DNA from 3 places in the Lacticaseibacillus camelliae DSM 22697 genome. Region 2 is predicted to be linked to each of the others. Evidence: predicted binding sites of a transcription regulator. Region 2 holds the regulator's gene; each other region holds the start of a gene.

Region 1 (6,643 bases), on a different contig from region 2:
CGCCAGCGTGTCGACGGCGGTCGTCAGCGCGTGCATGTCCCCTGTGAAGTGCAAGTTGATGTCTTCCATCGGGACCACTTGGGAGTAGCCGCCGCCTGTCGCCCCGCCTTTCATGCCCATGACGGGGCCCAGCGATGGCTCACGCAGGGCGATCACCGCGTTTTGCTTGCGCAGCCGCAGCGCGTCCCCCAGACCGATGGTCACCGTCGACTTGCCTTCACCAGCCGGCGTGGGATTGATCGACGTCACAAGGACCAGCTTACCCAGCGGTTTGCTTTTGAGCCGCTTAATGGCCGCAAGCGTGAGTTTCGCCTTGCTGCGGCCGTATGGTTCCAGCTCGTCCGGCGAGAGCCCGACCATTGACCCGATTTCCTGAATCGGCTTCATTTCGCTTTGTTCGTTTGCCTGCGCAATATCGATATCTGACACGGCTAACCCCTTTCTGGCAGCACTGCTGCCAACGCCTGTTTGAGTGCACCACTCTTGCCAAGGTGAATAAACGTAATTTTACCGTAAGACCGGGTCGTCAGCGTGCAAGCGCGCTTGGTCCACGCCACATGGGTCACGTCTGCTGGTGAAATTTCCAGCGAGTTGCCGGGAATCAGGCGGCGCAGCGTGATGCGGCCCGATGAAATCGTCAAACGTGACCGCCGCACTTGCACGACCGCCAGTGCCAAAACAAGCACTAACAGCAGCGTGGCGGGCAGACTGACCGGTCCATAGCCGATGAGTTCCATTTGTAAAATCACCGCCAAGCTCACGCCAATCATAATGAACGCCCAAAACATGGTAAAATCGAGCCAGTCCGGTTGAACGTAAAATCGGTTTTTCACACACACACTTCCTTAAGGAGAACGATGAATAAACTATACACAGATGCAGCGACAAAAGGCAATATCGGTCTCGGCGGAATCGGGATCTTGATCATCGCGGAAGGCCATCAGGACCAGACCCACCTGCCACTTGCCGAAATGAGCAACCACCAGGCCGAGTTCGAGGCCGCCATTGCCGGCTTCAAGCGCCTGCTGGCTCTCGGGCTGACCGGCCCGGTGACTTTTTACAGCGATTCCAAGCTGGTGATCGAGGCGCTGGATAAGTCCTACGCCAAGCACTACGGTGATTATGTCACAGAATTGGTCACTTTGACCAAGCAATTCCCGCTGGTCTTGTGGCAGTGGCTTCCTGACCATAAAAACCGCGGCGCCCACATGCTGGCGCAGCAGGGCCTGCACGAGGCAGAGGCGGCAGCGCAATAAGCGTGCCGGCTGGGCGCTTTGACTGTGGCTTCTATATAATGAAACTAGGTGCCTTGTGCTAAGCCTCGGCGCGTGGCAAAATGCCTAGTGATAGCCGCCCCGGGATTATTGACGTGATTTGCCAGCGCTCTACGTTGTTACACCGGTCCAGCGACAAAAATTCGATGACAGGCGGTGTCTTATGTCTTTACTCACGATCATTATTTTACTGGTACTCCTACTCAACACCATTGCGGCGATTTTTACGGTGCTCCGGTCGGTGCGCGATATTTCCACGACCTGGGCCTGGCTGTTGGTGCTGATTTTTCTGCCGGTGATCGGGTTTGGGATATACCTGTTTGCCGGCCGCGGCCTGTCGACCAAAAAAGTGCACGCGATTCAAACCGAGTACCGGCGTGGGACCAAGGCGTTTGTCGCGATGCAAAAGCACGCGAACACCCATGGCCGCCTGCTGCCTGCTGCAGTGTCCTCCACGGCGGCCAAGGAGTTGACCACGCTGTTTCTCAACACGGCCAGCGCCCCGGTCCTCGGCGATAACTCGGTCGACCTGTTTTTCGACGGCCAAAAAAAATTCGCCCAGTTGTTTAAAGACATTGAGGCCGCCAAGGACCACGTGTTTGTCGAGTACTACACCTTCTATAACGACGAGCTGGGCAACCAGTTTCGAGATCTGCTGATCAAAAAGGCCAAGCAAGGCGTGGCGGTCAAGGTGCTGTACGACGCCTGGGGCTCGATTGGGGCGAACAAGAAATTTTGGGCGCCGCTTTTAGCCACCGGGGCCAAAGTTGAGGCCTACTTCTCCTCGCAGCACCTGATCACCGATTTTCGTCTGAACTATCGGCTGCACCGCAAAATCGTCGTGATCGACGATGCCATCGGCTACATCGGTGGGTTCAACGTCGGTGACCAGTACGTGTCGCGCAAGAAGAAGTTCGGGTTCTGGCGCGATACCCACCTGCGCATTCGCGGCAACACGGTTTACGCCCTGAAGGTCCAGTTCCTGATGGACTGGAACGCCACTGTCCCGGATGACCAGGCTGAGCCTTACGCCATCGATGTGGCCCCGCTATCGCCTGAGAACCTGGCCACGCGCCACATTCACCTGGGAGAAGCCCCCATGCAGATCGTGGCCAGCGGGCCGGATTCTTCGGCGCAGCAGATCAAGTACGGCTACGTGAAAATGATTGCCAGCGCGACCAAGTCGATCCGGCTGCAGACGCCTTACCTCATTCCGGACGATACCGCGATGGACGCTTTGATCACGGCAGCGCTAGCAGGCATCGACGTGCAGGTCATGGTCCCGGACATGCCGGATCACCCCTTCATTTTCCGTGCCACGCAGTACTACGCCAATTACCTGAGCCGCTACGGGATCAAGATTTACCACTACCAAAACGGGTTCCTGCACGCCAAGACCTTGGTGATCGATGATGCGATCGCCAGTGTGGGCTCGGCCAACTTCGATATTCGGTCGTTCAAGCTGAATTTTGAAGTGAATGCGTTCATTTACGACGCCAAGATCGCCCAGCAACTGACGGCGGCGTTTGACGAGGATGTGACGCACAGTCAACTGCTGACGCCGGCACTGATCAAAGAGCAAGGGCACTGGCTGCGGTTCAAGCAGTACTTCTCGCGGCTGTTGTCGCCAATTCTATGAGTTAAAAAAAACAGTCCGCCGGATGCGAACTGTTTTTATTTGACCCATTTATCAAAGCTTTCGGGATGCTTGCGCAGGGTTTCCAAGGCTGCTTTGACCATGTCGTCATGGCGCGCCTTGAGCTCGTCGCCTTCCAGGTGATAACGATCGACCAAGTAGCCGGTGGCGAGGTCCTCAACGCTTTGCCGCTCCAGACCGCCATCCTTGAACAAGGCATCGACGCCGTCCAATCCGTTTTGCGTGGCGTCGATCAACGTCTTGGCCAAGTCGTCGCTTTTGACCCCGTGCTTGCTGGCGTAATCAATGAGGCCGTCGATCATGTCGACCGCCGCCGCTTGGTCCGCCTTCTTATCATCATTCATGTTTTCACCTCCGATGCCTTCATCTTCATTATAGGTCATTGGCTGAGCCTGAGGAAACTTACAAAAAAGCAGTGTCCAAGTATTGTTTTTACGTGGACAGCCGGGGTATACTAGACGTACAAAACCTTTAGCACCACACCTTGAGCCAACGATCGTCGTCGGCCACAAGATGTGGTGTTTTTGCTTGACCCCACCCCCAACATTGAGTATGATAGTCCCATAAGATAACAAGAAAGAGTGATCAGCATGAGTAACATTACTTTGTTTACCAAGAACGGCTGCCCGCAGTGCCGCATGACGAAAAATTACCTGCGGAGCCACAACATTCAGTTCACTGAACACAACATCAACGAAGAGCCCCAATACATCAGCTACTTGAAGGACCAAGGCTTCCAGGCAGTGCCGGTACTTGAGGCCGACGGCGTGAAATCCTTCTACGGCTTTCGGCCGGAAGCACTGAAGCAGCTGGCTGGCTAATCGGCCAGCTTTTTTCATCTCCCTAACTTTGTGAAAGTGGTGACATTATGGCATTAAGCACATTAAAACCAGAGGACGTTTCCTACTACGCCTTGAATAACGAGATCAACATTCCAGTTGACGGTCAGATCCCGTTGGCCAAGGACAAGCAGGCGCTCGCGGCATTTTTAAAAGAAAACGTTGACCCCAACACCAAGCACTTTGACTCGCTTCAGGCGCGGTTGGATTACCTCGTCAAGCACAACTATTACGAAAAGGCGATGCTCGATAAATACAGTCCCGCTTTCTTGGAAAAACTCAACACTTTTCTGAGCCACGCCGGGTTCCACTTCAAGTCTTTTATGGCGGCCTATAAGTTCTACGCGCAGTATGCGCTGAAGACTGACGACAACCAGTACTACCTGGAAGACTTCAAGGACCGGGTCTTTTCTAATGCCTTGTATTTCGCGGACGGCAACGAGGCCCTCGCCATGGCGATCGCCGACGAAATGATCCACCAGCGCTACCAGCCGGCGACGCCATCGTTTCTCAATGCCGGCCGTCAGCGCCGCGGTGAGCTGGTTTCCTGTTTTCTGCTTCAGATCAGCGATGACATGAACTCGATCGGTCGCGCCGTCAACTCCGCCTTGGAGCTGTCTCGCATCGGCGGCGGGGTCGGCTTGACGCTGTCGAACCTGCGTGAAGCCGGGGCCCCGATCAAGGGCATCGAAGGCGCCGCCAGCGGCGTGTTGCCAGTCATGAAGCTGCTGGAAGACAGTTTTTCCTACTCCAACCAACTGGGCCAGCGCCAAGGGGCCGGGGTCGTTTACCTGAACGTCTTCCATCCGGACATCATCAGCTTCCTGGGCGCCAAGAAGGAAAATGCGGACGAAAAGTATCGCGTTAAGACCCTGAGCCTCGGCGTGATTGTGCCGGACAAGTACTACGAACTGGTCGCCGCGGATGCCGACATGTACCTGTTTTCCCCTTACTCTGTCGAGCGCGAGTACGGTCAGCCGTTCTCCTATGTCGACATCAGCAAGGAGTACGACAACATGGTCGCCAATCCCAAGATCAAGAAGTACAAGATCAAGGCGCGCGACCTTGAAAACGAAATCTCCAAGTTGCAGCAGGAATCCGGTTACCCGTACATTGTGAACATCGACACGGCGAACGATGCCAGCCCGATCGCCGGTAAAATCATCATGTCCAACCTGTGCTCCGAGATCATGCAGGTCCAAACCCCGAGCGTGATTAACAACAAGCAGGAATACGACGTGATGGGCACGGATGTTTCCTGCAACCTGGGCTCGACCAACATTCCCAACCTGATGAAGAGCAAGGACTTCGGCAAGAGCGTTGAGGCGATGGTGCGGGCGTTGACCTACGTCACCGACAGCAGCAACATCGATGTCGTGCCGTCGGTTCAGCACGGCAACCACTTGGCCCACTCCATCGGTCTGGGCGCGATGGGCCTGCACACTTACTTTGCCCTGAACCACATGCAGTACGGGGATGAGGAGTCGCTGGACTTCACCAACATTTACTTCCTGCTGCTCAACTACTACACCCTGAAGGCCTCAAACAAGATTGCCGCCGAGCGCGGCGAGACGTTCCACAACTTCAAGGCCAGCAAGTACGCCGATGGCTCCTACTTCGACAAATACATCGACCAGACCTGGGCCCCGAAAACCGAGAAGGTGCAGGCACTGTTTAAGGACGTCAAGATCCCGACTCAGCAGGATTGGGCTGATCTGAAAGCCGCAGTGATGAAGGACGGCTTGTACCACCAGAACCGCCTCGCCGTGGCCCCGAACGGCTCGATTTCTTACATCAACGACACCAGCGCCTCCCTGCAGCCGATCGTTAACCGCATTGAGGACCGCCAGGAAAAGAAGATCGGGACGATTTACTACCCGGCCCCCGGCCTCTCGAACGACACGATGCCCTACTACAAGAGCGCTTATGACATCGACATGCGCAAGGAAATCGATGTTTACGCCGAGGCTCAGCAGCACGTTGACCAAAGCATGTCCCTCACCCTGTTCATGCGCTCCACGATTCCAGAAGGCATGTACCCGTGGAAGAAAGGTCGCACCAACAAGATGACCACCCGCGACCTGAACATCCTGCGCAACTATGCGCACCACAAGGGGATTAAATCGATTTACTACATCCGCACTTACACGGATGACCAGGAAGAAATCGGCTCAAACGCTTGCGAATCTTGCTCGATCTAAACTGCAGCGGGCAGGGCTTGGCCCTGCCTTTTGCGGGTCTTGCGGCAAACAATTTTAAGGAGTGGCAAAATGGCTGAAAAGCAGTACATTGCGATCAATTGGAACGACATTGAAGACCAGATCGACAAGGCGACCTGGGAGAAGCTGACTGAACAGTTTTGGCTGGACACCCGGATTCCGGTTTCAAACGACTTGGATGATTGGCGCACGCTGGGTCATGACGAACAGTGGGTCGTCGGGCACGTCTTCGGCGGGCTGACCCTGCTGGACACCCTGCAGAGCCAGGACGGCATGCGCAGCCTGATGGATAACATCCGCACCCAGCAGGAACGGGCCGTGCTGAACAACATTCAGTTCATGGAGTCCGTGCACGCGAAGTCCTACTCGACGATTTTCTCCACGCTGAACACGCCGGCGGAAATTGACGAGATTTTTGAGTGGACCAACTCCAATAAGCACTTGCAGTACAAGGCGAACAAGATCAACGACATTTACCACAACGGTTCGCCGCTGGAGAAAAAAGTGGCGTCGGTGTTCCTAGAAACCTTCCTGTTCTACTCCGGCTTCTTCACCCCGCTATACTACTTGGGCAACAACAAGTTGACCAACGTCGCCGAGATCATCAAGCTGATCATTCGCGATGAGTCCGTTCACGGGACCTACATCGGCTAC
Region 2 (6,643 bases):
CCATCATATCTCGTGCTATGGCAATTCACCTCCGAATTAATTTCGAGAAAAGCAAAAAAACGACAGACACAGAATGTGCCCGCCGTCGATTATCTACCGATCATTTACCTAGAGGCCAAAGGCTTGGGTGAGAAGCGGGAACTTCTGCTTTTTCTCAACTTTCTAATCATACACGCACTGGCCTTGAGCGTCAAGCTTTTCTGCCCCGCAGCCGCGCGACGTAACCCGGCATTTGGGGCAAAAAGAAAAGAGGCAGGTTGCCCCTTTTCAGAAAAACGCTCATTACTTGTCCAGCTGCGCCTGGCCCTCGCCGCGCTTGTGCTTGCCGTCACGGCTGTAGTTCTTGATCTCCGCCTCAACGGACTCGATGAACAAGTTAGCCGGCATTTCCTCGCCAGCCGATTCTCCATAGCGGCGAACAGAGACGGCAGCGGAATCAACTTCCTTGTCCCCAACCACGACCGTGTATGGAATCTTCTGGGTTTGGGCTTCGCGGATCTTGTAGCCCATTTGCTCATTGCGGCTGTCGAGCTCGACCCGCAGGCCGGCCTTGAGCATCTTGTCTTTGAGCAGCTTGGCGTAGTCCATGTGCTGATCCAGGGATACTGGGATCAGTTCGATCTGCGTTGGCGCCAACCAGGTTGGGAAGGCACCCTTGTAAATTTCTGTCAGGTAGGCGATGAAGCGCTCCATGGTGCCCACGATGCCGCGGTGGATCATGACCGGCCGGTGGTTCTCACCGTCGGCGCCGACGTAGCTCAGGTCGAACCGCTCTGGCAGCATGAAGTCCAGCTGGATGGTCGACATGGTTTCTTCATTGCCCAGCGCCGTCTTGGTTTGGATGTCCAGCTTAGGGCCGTAGAATGCGGCTTCCCCTTCAGCCTCGTAGTAATCCAGACCCAGGTCGTCCATGGCGCCCTTCAGCATGCTCTGACTGCGGGTCCACATTTCATCATCGTCAAAGTACTTCGCGGTGTTTTTCGGATCGCGGTAGGACAAGCGGAAGGTGTAGTCAGAAATGTTGAAGTCCTCATAAACGGCCATGATCAACTTCAAGATCTTCTTGAACTCGTCTTGGACCTGATCCAGCGCGACGAACGTGTGGCCGTCGTTCAGGGTCATTTCCCGCACGCGCTGCAAACCGGACAAGGCGCCGGACTTTTCATAACGGTGCATCATGCCCAGTTCAGCGATGCGCAGCGGCAGCTCACGATACGAGCGGATGTGGTGCTTGAAGATCTGAATGTGGCTTGGGCAGTTCATCGGCCGCAGCTCCAGCATTTCGCCGTCGCCCATGTCCATCGGTGGGAACATGTCATCGCGGTAGTGGTCCCAGTGGCCGGAGGTCTTGTAGGCATCCAGGTTCATCAGAACTGGCGTGTAAACATGCTCGTAGCCATCGGCGATTTCCTTGTCGATGATGTAGCGCTCGATGATGCGCCGAATGGTCGCGCCTTTTGGCATCCAGTATGGCAGGCCGGCCCCGACCTTAGGATCGACAAAGAACAGGTCCAGGTCACGGCCGATCACGCGGTGGTCGCGCTCCTTGGCTTCCTGGCGGCGCTTGCCGTCTTCTTCCAGATCAGCTTCCTTGTAGTAAGCCGTCGCGTAGATCCGCTGCAGCATCGGGTTGGATGACTTGCCTTGCCAGTAGGCACCGGCAACAGACAACAGCTTGAAGTGCTTGAGGTCTTTGAGGTTTGGCAGCAGCACGCTTTCCTCAAAGTCGCAGAAATCGCCGAGCTTGAAACCGTTGACCTCATCGCCTTTGATCTCGTCAATCAGCTGCACCTTGTACGGCTCATCGGCGAAGGCCTTTTTCGCATCGGCCTTGCTCATGCTGATCTTTTCAATCGGCGCGTTGGCCTTGATGATTTCCTTCATCTTTGCATCGATCGCCGGCAGCTGATCGATGGTCAGCTGGCCGTCTTCGCGGTCAGTGTCGTAGTAGAAGCCGTCATCGGCAGCTTCGCCTTCGCCCAGCCGCACTTCCGGGTGCAGGGCTTTGATGGCCGCAGCCAGCACGAACGCGCCCGTCTGGCGCAAAACGTTCAACCCTTCATCAGAGTCCTTGGTGATGATTTCCAAACTGCCATCGGCCGAAAGCGCATCGTTCAGCCCAATGAGCTGACCGTTGTATTTTCCGGCAACGGCCTTTTTGGCCAGACTGTTGGCAATGCTTTTGGCAACGTCCAGCGTCGAAACGCCGGCGTCAAATTCTTTGATGCTGTTATCTGGTAACGTGATCTTGATTGACATACCCATTCTCCTTTTTTCGGAAACAAAAAATCGCCTCGAGTGTCATTTGACACTCGGGACGATTTTGCTCGCGGTTCCACCCGATTTGAAAGCACTGCTTTCCACTCGTTGCGCGTAACCTGCGCTGCGGGGGCCATAACGGCCAATCTCGGAAAGTGGTGCGGACGTCGATGCTCGGCTTTCAGCTGTGCCTGGGCTCTCTGGGTGGGACTTCCTTTTTGCTTCCGTCTTTGATACTTAGATTAAACCACAGCCCACTTCAGGGTGCAAGGCTTATGCGGCAAAAAGTTCACGAATTGTGCACTGGTGTGCATCTGCCAGCTTAAACATTGCGCCGGTCCGGCCCGCCAACGGTGATTTCCTTGGCCAAAAACCGCACGCGTTCCATAATGCGCTGCGCCTTGACCGGCTCGTCCGCCTTGCCTGTTTCACTGCCGGACAGGAACGCCGTCAGCTCCTGCATATTTTTGTTCGACGTGAACAGCGTCGGCAGCTCCTCCTGCATCCGGTACTGCAAGATCACGGCGAGCACCTCATCGCGGACCCAGGCGCTCCAGGCCTCAGCGCCGATATCGTCGATCATCAGCACCTTGGCCTTTTTGATGCCGTCCGTTTTGGCCAGTACGGAATTATCAGTAATCGCGTCCTTCATTTCCACAGCGAAGGTCGGGTAGTGCAACAGCGTCGAAGCGATACCGTGCTTCGCCAAATCATTGGCAATCGCACCGAGTAGAAAAGTTTTCCCAACGCCGAAAGGCCCGGTCAGGTACAACCCCTTGTGAAAATCATCTGGGGCCTCCGCCATTCCGGTAGTGAAATCCAGTGCCGCAGAAAGGGCCTGACCCCTGTCCTTTTCATCATAGGTATCAATGTCCGCATTCTTAATTGCTTTAGGCATATTTAAAGCAGTGATCAACCGGGATTTGGCTGCCAAAGCATCCTGGGCAATCTTCTCAGGCGTTGCGACGTACGTAATGTCGATCAGCCCATTTGAGACCACTAGCTGAGGTTGGTAACCTGGCGCAATCAAAGGGTCTCCGGCCGCCAAACGATCCCGAGCGGTCACGAACTCGTAAATTTTGGCGGCGCCGCGAACCACCGCATCGGAAGCCAGCTTGCCTTGATTGGCGCTTAAAAAGGTCTGAACGTCAGGATCTGCGACCGCGTCCTGCACCATTTTGCGGTACTCACTAGTCAACTGGCGCCGATCCATAATCTTGGCCAGTTCATCCTTCATGGGTTTCATCGGTCTTTTCCTCCCTCAGTGCGCGTAACTTTGCTCGTTTCTTGGCAATCTCAGCGGCTAGCGCGGGATCCTCATCTGCACTATTTGCCTCATAAGGCTTATCTAACCAGTCCGGCTTCGCCTCCTGGCGCGCCGGCTGTGCCTGCCGCCTACGCGACTGACGCGGCTTTTGCTGGTAATCCTTGATGGCTTGCAGTGCCCGCGCCGGACTGTCGACGCCAACGGCCAGCCAGCGATTGGCGATTGCGTCCAGCAGGGCCTGATTGACGCTGTCATAGTTTTGCAGAATGTAATCGATCAAAATATTGATGGTCGCATTGTCGAACACATTCCGCGCCGCCAGCTTGCGCACGGCCTGCAGCTCATTCGGCGCCACAAAGAGCTGGGCGTTTTTGCGGTGCTTGGCCTCTTCCAAAAATTCCCGTGGCGGCGTTGCCTGCGCGCGCTGGATCAGCGCCTGCTCGCTGGCTGACAGGGACTGCCTGCCCTGGGGCTGAGCGTCTGCGCTGGACGCACTTGACGCACTGGCAGTGCCTTTCGGCTTGAGGTGCGGCGCCTGCTTTTGATAAGTCTGCTCGACGATTTGCCTCAGTGCGCGCAGGCTCAACTCACCGGTCGCCCGGTTGGTCGCCTGCTGGATGAACCGGGCAAACACCGGCGGGGTCAGCCCGTAAAAGGTGGCCATCTGGGCTAAGGCCGCCCGGTGCTGACCTAGCTGGCCTGAGCGCAACCCACCTTTTGCCGTAAGCTGCTCAAGCAAATCCCAATCGTACCCGGCGCCATCGCTCAAAGTCACCTCAGGCAGCGGCTTTGGCGCCACGGTTTGCTTAGCGCTTTTGGTGCCAGCAGTCGGGACCACTGATGTCAGCTCGAAGACATCGAGCAAGCTGGCAGACACATCCTGCCAGCTTTGGGCGCGCACGGTGTGAATTGCGTACCGATTCGCCAGTTGCGCAAATCGCCCATCCCCCACGCGATCAAAGAGCAGCAGACTCAGCGTGTCGTCCTGGAAAAACCGGTCGGCCGCCACCGGTCGGTACAGCTCGTACGCCCAGTAGCGCCCACCGGCATCCGTCGACGTGTAGGTTTTCATCAGCCCCAGGGCCTCCAGCCTAATGCGGGCAGAATACAGCGTGTCGAGATCGACGCCCAAAAGGTCCATCAGCGCCGTCTGTTTTCGCCGATCGGCGGCGGCCGGTTGCCGGTGCGAATCGTTCCAGAGGCTCAGGTAAAGCGCCAGCGCGACCGGACCGATCAGCGGCTGGTAAAGGTGGACGACCACGTCCTGATCCTGATCGCTGAAATAAGTCGCCTGAACGACGATAAAGTCGTCCTGCGCCATGTAATTGCTCGGTCGCGCCAATGCTGTCCCCTCCTGACTCAAAAAAGTGGCGTCGGTTGCCCCACACCCACTTTTAATTACTTATCTTGATCTTTTTCCCGCTTCATCATGTCCTGCAGCTCCTGCATGAACACTGACATGTCCTTGAACTGCCGGTAGACTGAGGCAAAGCGAATGTAGGCCACGTCGTCGACCTCGGCAAGTTGTTTCATCACGTACTCGCCAATCTGTTGACTGGAGACCTCATTTTCCCCAATCGCGCGCAGCTTGTTCTCCACGTTTTCGACGATCTTCTGCATTTGTTCCATCGTGACCGGACGCTTTTCGGCCGCACGGATCAGGCCCTTCAGGATCTTCTCACGACTGAACTCCTCGCGCGTGCCGTTCTTTTTGATCACCAGCAGCGGCGTCTGCTCGACCCGCTCAAACGTGGTGAAGCGAAAGCCGCAGTTTTCACACTCGCGGCGGCGCCGAATCGCGCGACCACCGTCTGTGGGCCGGGAGTCAACGACCCGGGAACTATTATGATGACAATGTGGGCAGAGCAAAGGCACACCTTCTTCATTTTGATACTACATTATACCACGAGGCACCCTGACAATCACCGGGCCAGCTGCCCCAACAGGTCCGCGACCTGGGCCTTGCGGGCGGCCGGTCCCTGAGAGTTATCGATCAGAAAATCTGCTTTGGCGATCTTGTCAGCCAGTGGCATTTGGGCATTGATGCGCGCCTGCGCCTGCGCCTGCGTCAGGCCATCGCGGGCCATAAGCCGCTCCAGCTGCATGTTCGGCGGCAGGGTCACCACCGCCACCCCGTCAAAGCCTGTTTCGTAATGGGTCTCGTAGAGCAACGGAATCTCGCCGACGACGACCCTAGCCCCGGTGGCTTTGGCCGCCGCCAGCGCATCGTTGATTGCATCGCGCAGGTACGGGTGATCGATGGCGTTCAGCTGAGCCAACTGGTCAGGATTATTAAACACAATGTCCCCCAGCGCCTTGCGGTCAAGCGACCCGTCCGCGCGCAGGACCCGCGCCCCAAACGCCGCCGCAATTTTCTTCAGCGCCGGCCGCCCGGGCTCAACCACCTCACGCGCGACCTCGTCGGCGTCGACCACCGGGCAGCCCAACTTACGAAATTCGGCCGCAACGGTGCTTTTGCCCGTCGCAATACCGCCGGTCAATCCTAACAAATACGTCATCTTACCTTACGCTTCCTCAGTTTCTGACAATGTGGGCAAAAATGGGTCCCGCGCTGACCCACCTTAATTTTGACAATGGTCGTCTTGCACCGGTCACACGGCGTGCCTTCCCGGTCATAGACGTGCAGCTGATCCTGCATGGCGCCACGCTGCCCGGTCGCGTCCACAAACGAGTGAACGCTAGTGCCGCCGAGCCGGATCGCCTTTTGCAGCTCCGCAATGATGTTATCATGCAGCAGCCGCGCCTCTTTCTTGGTGATGGTCGAAGCCGGCTGGGCCGGGTGCAGCCGGCTGAGCCAGAGACTTTCGTCGGCGTAGATGTTGCCGACACCGGCCACCACGCTTTGATCCAGAATCACCGATTTAATGGGCGCCTTGCGCTTATGAATGGTCTGATAAAACGCCTCGGCGTCAAATGTTGCCGGCGTCGGCTCAGGCCCCATCTTGGCCAGGCCGGGCACAACGATTTCCTCGGTGCCGGTTTGGACCAGCTGCATGCGGCCAAACTTGCGCATATCCAGGTAGCGCAGCTGGGAGCCATCGGTGAACGCGATGCCCACATGCCAAAACCGCGGGGCAGGATCATCTTGCCTCAAAG
Region 3 (6,643 bases), on a different contig from region 2:
TCGTCTTGATCGCATTACCGACCGGGATCAGCTTGATGTCCGCGTTTGGCTGCTGCTTGAGGTAGGAGTGGAAGGACGCGGTGTCATTGACCGTACCGTCCGCGCGGCCCTGTTCGATCAGTGTGACCGACTGCGCAAAGCCGTCGACTGGGACAATGACCCCACCGAGCTTCTTCACGTTCGCCGCATTGTTAGAGGTGATACTTTGGGCCATTTTCTTGCCCTTGATGTCTTTAATCGACTTGATGGTCGTGTTGCCTTTCTTGACCGCCAGCTCCGACTTGCCTGAAGTGTACGGCACGGTGAAACGATACTTCGCAGCGCGTTCCGGCGTCTCGGCGACGTTGTTAAGAATCAGGTCGTACTTATCGACGTTCAGCCCCGCAATCAGCGAGTCCCACTTGGTCTCCACAAACTTCGGCTTCAAGTTGAGCTCGCCGGCAATCTTCTCGCCCAGCTCAACTTCAAAACCGGTCAGCTTGCCGTTTTCATGGTAGCTGTATGGCTGGTAGGTACCTTCGAGGCCAATGGTCAGCGTCTTGGGGGTGACCAGTTTGACGTTGTCGGTACCGGCCTTGCTACTGCTGCTTTGACTGTTGCCGCATGCGGCGAGCACGCCCACCATGAACAGACTAGCCAGCGCGATTAACCATTTTTTCATATAATTTCCTCCGTTTCTGAAAATCAGCATCACCAATTATACACGACTTACTTTTGGTAATCGAGTGCTTTTAATCAGTTTCTTCGAATGGTCAATCACTCGCTGCGTTCGCCGTCTGTGAGGCAACAGAAAACCCCACTTGCGCAGGGCGAGTGGGGTTCCTTTATGTGCGAAAAGATTAAGCCTGGCCAGCCAAATCATCGTTGCCGATGACCATGTGCTTCTTGCGGTGAAGGATTTCTTCCTGCCGCCCGTGGACCATCGGCCGCTTGTTCGGGTTGCCAAGGTAGCCGCAAAGGCGCTTGACGACATCACAGGTATCCGGGTTGTGATTCCCGCACTGCGGGCACTCGTACCCTTTTTCGGTGGCCTTGAATTCACCCTTGAACCCGCACTCGAAGCACTGGTCGATTGGGGTGTTCGTGCCGAGGTAGCCGATCTTGTCGTAGGCATAGTCCCAGACGGCTTCCAAGGCTTTCGGGTTCTGCTTCAGGTTTGGATACTCACAGTAATGAATGAAGCCGCCTGAGCAGTACTTCGGGTAGTCCTTTTCAAAGTCGAGCTTTTCAAACGGGGTCGGCGCCTTGCGGACATCGTAATGGAAGGAGTTCGTGTAGTAATCCTTGTCCGTAATGTCCTTGACCACGCCGAAGCGCTTCTTGTCCAGCCGGCAGAATGTGTCAGTCAGACTTTCAGACGGCGTCCCGTAAACGGAGAAGTGGTAACCATACTCCTTTTCCCACTTCTTGCAGTGCTCGTACAGATCCTTGACCACGTCGATGGAAAAGGCCTTGGCCTCCGGATTCTTCTCCCAGGCCGAGCCGTAAAAGACGGTGCCGACCTCGTACAGACCGATGTAGCCCAGCGAAACTGTGGCGCGCGAGTTCTTGAACAGCTCGTCGACGCTTTGGTCATCGTTCAGGCGCTTGCCAAACGCACCGTACTTATACAGGATTGGTGCAGATTCCGGCGTGGCCTGCTTGGCCCGTTCCACCTTGTACACCAGACCCTGCTTGCAGATGTCGAGGCGCTGCTCAAGAATCTTCCAGAATTTGTCCTTGTCGCCCTTGCTTTCCATGGCAACGCGCGGCAGGTTGACGGTGATGACCCCGAGGTTCATGCGGCCGGCGTTGACTTCCTCGCCGGTATCGGGATCCGTCCAGCCCTGCAAAAACGAGCGGCAGCCCATCGGTGCCTTGAAGGAACCGGTCAGCTTTTTGATCATGTCATACGACAGGATATCCGGGTACATGCGCTTGGTGGCACACTCGACGGCCAGTTCCTTGATGTCGTAATTCGGATCGCCGGGGTGCAGGTTCAGGCCCTTTTTGATGGTGAAGACAAGCTTCGGGAAAATCGCCGTGCGCTTTTCCTTGCCCAGTCCATCAATGCGAATCTTGAGAATGTCCTTTTGAATTTCGCGTTCCAGCCAGTTGGTACCCAGACCGAAGCCGACCGTCACAAAAGGCGTCTGGCCCTGGGTCGAGTATAACGTGTTGACTTGGTATTCCAGCGTCTGCAGCGCGTCGTAAATGTCTTTCTTGGTGCGGCGCTTGGCGTATGCCTCAGCTGTGGCAGCATCGATCGGCAGCTCCTTGGCCTCTTCCAGATGCTTCTCGTAATTCTTCTGGGCAAATGGTGCCAGCACTTCGTCGGTCCGATCCGACGAGCAACCGCCGTACTGGCTAGAGGCGACGTTGGCGATGATCTGCGTCATTTGGGTGACGGCGACCTGAATGCTGTGAGCCGGCTCTACCTCGGCGTTGCCGATGCAAAAGCCGTGATTGAGCATTTCCTTGAAGTCGATCAGGCAGCAGTTGGTCTCGGCCATGTAAGGCGTGTAGTCGAGGTCGTGCCAGTGAATATCGCCGCGCAGGTGGGCGTTTGCCACGGCCGGTGGCAGCATTTTCAGCCCAATGGCCTTGGCCACGGCGCCGGCCGTCAGGTCCCGCTGCGTGGAGAACACACGCGAGTCCTTGTTGGCATTTTCGTGCACAACGGTCGAGTCGCGGTCCAACAGTTTCTGGACGTTGTAGTTGACGTCGGCCTTCTTCGAGCGCTCGATGTCGCGCTTTACCCGGTATTTGGTGTAGGCCTCGCCCCAGTCGTACTGGTGCGCATCCAGCAGCGCCTGCTCCACAATGCTCTGCACCTCGGGAATGCGCACGTCTTTAGTGAAGCGCTCGGTGATCGTCGCGACCGCGGCATCCGAGATCGATTCGATCAACGTGTAGTCGGTCGGCGCAAGCTCGCCGTTCACCGCCTTTGCTGCCTTCGTGATCGCGGCCGTGATTTTGCTCTGGTCAAAATCGACGATCCGCCCGTCGCGTTTTTTTACGTTGATTTTTACTTTTAAATCGATCATGGATACCCTCTCCGTTCCTTTGTTCAGATTCGAACATCATAGAAACATTCTATCACGTTTAAGATTGGATGGGCACTATATATGGCAGAAAGACCGTCCAAATTGGCCAAAAATACTAGATATTGTATGGCGGACAATTTAATCATTATCGTGTCATTGCGTGAAAATATGGCCCGTCCACCTCAGTCCTCAGGCCGATTTTACGGTCAAACCGCGCGCTCGTCACCAGCCTTTGCTATACTGAAATTATCATCTCATGGAGGCTCACTATGGAAACTGCGCAATGGAAACAAATCGGCGTCATCGCCGTGATCATCATTTTGGGACTGATTCTGCTGCCGCTGGTGGCAGGCATCATCAGCCTGATTATCAAAATCGCCTTGTTCCTGGCCATCGTGGCCGGGCTATACTGGGCATATCTCACGTTTATCAAAAAATGATGTCACCTGAGCCGGCCATGCGCCGGCTTTTTGATTCATTTGACCGTCCTCAAAAATATTGACGACGCTGTCAACAATAACCTCGCTGATCACGCCAATACCCCGCTTTCAAGGCGAATCACCATCAGCTAGTCCGGCCATATGCTCGGCCAATTTGACTGATCTATCAGCCACGAAGCGCCGACAATCGGCTAAACGTCTAGGTGCCTGGTTATTCAGCCAGTCGTCAGACAACGGCGGAGAATAATCATACACAATGATGACTGACTCAAGCGGACCGTTTAGCGCATTCGAGATTTTCGCCATGTACGGGTAAAAGCTCAGATAGGGGGTAAATCGCCCCTAATATGTTAAGGACCATGGCTGCCGTCGTTAATGAATTCGTTCCAAGGCAAATGTCATCCGTGAGCGCTTTGTCTCCCGCTAGATTCTCTTTATTAATCGTAAAGAGCAACGCGAATAGTTTTGCCTTTTTTCTGTTCCAACTGGCATCCCCTTCTGGTCATCTCTGCGGTAATCATTTCATCATCCTTTGAGATAATCGGAAAGAGACCAGACAAACCGCGAAGCTTTCCTAAATACAATAAAACCGGCATTCTAAGGCCTTGCAAGCGCCTTGCGAATACCGGTTTTTTTACCCCTATGGATCCGATGAGATTCGAACTCACGACCTCTGCCATGCGAAGGCAGCGCTCTCCCAACTGAGCTACGGACCCAAAACACAAGTATTATTGTAGCATACCAAGACCGGCTGTAAAGAGGATTTTGCCGCGACGACCGGCTGGGCCATTGGGCTGGCCTTGGCGGCACCAAAAAGGCCGCTGAGTGAGCGGCCTGAGGAGTTGGCCAGGTAGTTTGGGGGACTGCCTGACAATTTTTACTTTGGAGGAGTAAAAATGAAAAATTGGGTTGGGGTAGAAAGGCTTGCGTCTTTCTATGTTCTTATAATATCCATAAGTTGTGAAGAAAATATGAACTTTTATAATATTAATGATGAATTGCATTAGTTATTTAACCGATGCTGCCCGCCAAGAGAAAATCGCGATCGACACGTACAAAATAATCGCCAGCGCGAGAAACAGCGGGTGGTAACCGACAGATTCGATCACCAGCGCCCCAGCCAGGGGGCCGACTGCCCGGCCGGCAGAGGCAAACATCTGCACATAGCCTTGGAACCGGCCTTTTTCTGCCAGCTCGGTGTACATGTCCACGTAGGTCGCCACAGAAGGCAGCGCCAGAATCTCCCCTAAGGTCAACACGCCCATCGCCAGCACGAACATCCAGTACGAGTGCGCCGGGATCAGGATCAGGAAGGCCGTGCCAAATAGCGCAAACCCCACGCCGAGACGCAGGCGCAAGTGCGCGGTCAGCCAGTCGTCAAACAGGGTCAGGATCGGTTGCCCCAGCACAATGAGCACCGCGTTAAACGTCCACAAGAATGAGTAATTGCGCACGTTCATACCCAGCGACAGCATGAAGGTGGAGATGTTACTTTGCCACTGCTCGTACGCCACCCAGGTCAAAAACAACGTCATCAGCAGCAACATGATGTTGATCAGGTGTGGATTCTTGCGGTTAGTTTTCCCCGCTTGGACTCGCTCAGCAGTCGGGCGCTTGGGAATATTGAAGTGCCCAAGCGCCACGCCGAAGAACAGCAAAAACATGACAAACGCCAGTGCAAAAATGTACGCGATCCCGAGCGGCAGCACGTAGCCGACAATCAGTGTCCCGATCACCAAGCCTAAGTTCTGCATAAAGTACAGGACGTTAAACACGTAGCTGGCGCGCCGACTGGTCGCCAGCGTGGCAAACGAGTTGATCGCCGTGTTCACCAGTCCTGAGCCAAAGCCCATGAGCACCAAAAATAACGGGTACGCCGGCCAGCCGTGCCAAAAAATGAGGGCCAGTGAGGTCCCGACGTCGAGCCCGATTCCAGTCAGGATGGTGCGGTACGGCGACCACCGATCAAACAACCGCCCACCGATCAAGTTTCCCAGCATCATCGCCACGGAATTGAAAAATAGCACGATCCCCGAAATTGTCAGGGACTCACCCAAGTACTCGTGCATGTAAATCGTGGTCAGTGGCCAGATGAACGAGATCCCGGTGTTGGTGATCAGCGAGCCGAGAAATAACCACTTCAGCGTCAGTGTCTTTTTTGCCATGCGTCCTTCCCTCCAAAGTCGGTCTGCAACTTATTCTATCCGGCCCGGCATCGTTTGTCCGCCTAAATGGGCACTTTCTCATTTTAAAAGCTCAAATTTGTGCACAATATAAGGAAACTTTTGATGGCACTGGTTTCACCGGTCCTGCGGTTGCGGTAAACTAAACGTATCAGTTAAGAAGCGAGAGGAAACGACATGACAGTAGAATCCAGCCTTAATTATCAAAATAATTTTTTTAAAACATTCGCTCAGGCCTGGGCTGACCGCTCGACCTATCATTTATATCAGGGCATCGATACGACCAGCGAGACGTTGCGTCTGACGCTGGCAGAAACCCCGGGTTACATTCTGGCCTACGACAAGGCCGCTGTGCGCGAGCTGCACGACTTCCTGCGCCAGGACTTCATCGCCTTCTTGCGCGAACACATCCCGTTCTTCGAGGTGTCCGACCAAGGCGAGGTCTACTTTGGCGACTGGTACCACCGCCGCCAGTTTGGCACGATTGACGTGTTCAGCCGCAGCATTGTACAGCGCACGGACGCCGAGCGCGAGATCCTGCCGCAACTGCGCGCGTTTGCCAAGGACCCCGACCATTTTCTCGATAATCAGCTCGAGGCCATGCGGAAAGACACCTATCAGGAAGTCGATCGCTTGCACCGCCAGCTGGAGGACGCCGAAGCCGATGCCGCCTCGAGTGATGCGGTTCAGCCTGAGGCCACAGGGTCACGGGTGCGCGGCTTTTTAAAGAGCTTTGTCGACCCCGATCAGGATCAACCTGCTGCCACATCGCACAAGCAGAGCGGCCCAGATCAAAGCCAGCTCAAGGCCCGCTTTGACTCCGCCAAGGCCAGCGCCGATGAAGCCTTCGACACGCAAAAGCGCCAGCTCCAAGTCGGCGCCGCGATCACGCGCTACGAATACCAAGCCGTCACTTCTAACTACAGTTCCGTCGACCAGTTTGAAAACATTCTGGGCAGCCTGCAGGATGACTTCATGCGGGCATTGGAGCTGA

Evidence for each region. Region 2 encodes NrdR, which represses ribonucleotide reductase genes. Its sites were predicted from a motif close to ACACNATATATNGTGT; they were not measured.
Region 1: the regulator NrdR is predicted to act here: its motif matches at 3,438-3,453, upstream of nrdH (glutaredoxin-like protein NrdH).
Region 3: the regulator NrdR is predicted to act here: its motif matches at 3,139-3,154, upstream of nrdD (anaerobic ribonucleoside-triphosphate reductase).

The regions. Positions count from the first base shown of each region.
Region 1 is NZ_AYZJ01000010.1:23,690-30,332, forward strand. It holds gene FC75_RS01585 (formate--tetrahydrofolate ligase) at 1-429, opposite strand, end outside; gene FC75_RS01590 (EbsA family protein) at 432-833, opposite strand; gene FC75_RS01595 (reverse transcriptase-like protein) at 858-1,256, shown strand; gene cls (cardiolipin synthase) at 1,438-2,913, shown strand; gene FC75_RS01605 (hypothetical protein) at 2,949-3,275, opposite strand; gene nrdH (glutaredoxin-like protein NrdH) at 3,522-3,752, shown strand; gene nrdE (class 1b ribonucleoside-diphosphate reductase subunit alpha) at 3,800-5,971, shown strand; gene nrdF (class 1b ribonucleoside-diphosphate reductase subunit beta) at 6,041-6,643, shown strand, end outside.
Region 2 is NZ_AYZJ01000022.1:68,262-74,904, forward strand. It holds gene infC (translation initiation factor IF-3) at 1-25, opposite strand, end outside; gene thrS (threonine--tRNA ligase) at 283-2,259, opposite strand; gene dnaI (primosomal protein DnaI) at 2,582-3,505, opposite strand; gene FC75_RS04205 (replication initiation and membrane attachment family protein) at 3,486-4,868, opposite strand; gene nrdR (transcriptional regulator NrdR) at 4,925-5,395, opposite strand; gene coaE (dephospho-CoA kinase) at 5,449-6,045, opposite strand; gene mutM (bifunctional DNA-formamidopyrimidine glycosylase/DNA-(apurinic or apyrimidinic site) lyase) at 6,042-6,643, opposite strand, start outside.
Region 3 is NZ_AYZJ01000085.1:47,406-54,048, forward strand. It holds gene FC75_RS11425 (transporter substrate-binding domain-containing protein) at 1-661, opposite strand, end outside; gene nrdD (anaerobic ribonucleoside-triphosphate reductase) at 840-3,026, opposite strand; gene FC75_RS12750 (hypothetical protein) at 3,296-3,466, shown strand; tRNA gene FC75_RS11435 (tRNA-Ala) at 4,110-4,182, opposite strand; gene FC75_RS12755 (hypothetical protein) at 4,195-4,470, opposite strand; gene FC75_RS11440 (MDR family MFS transporter) at 4,474-5,631, opposite strand; gene FC75_RS11445 (hypothetical protein) at 5,827-6,643, shown strand, end outside.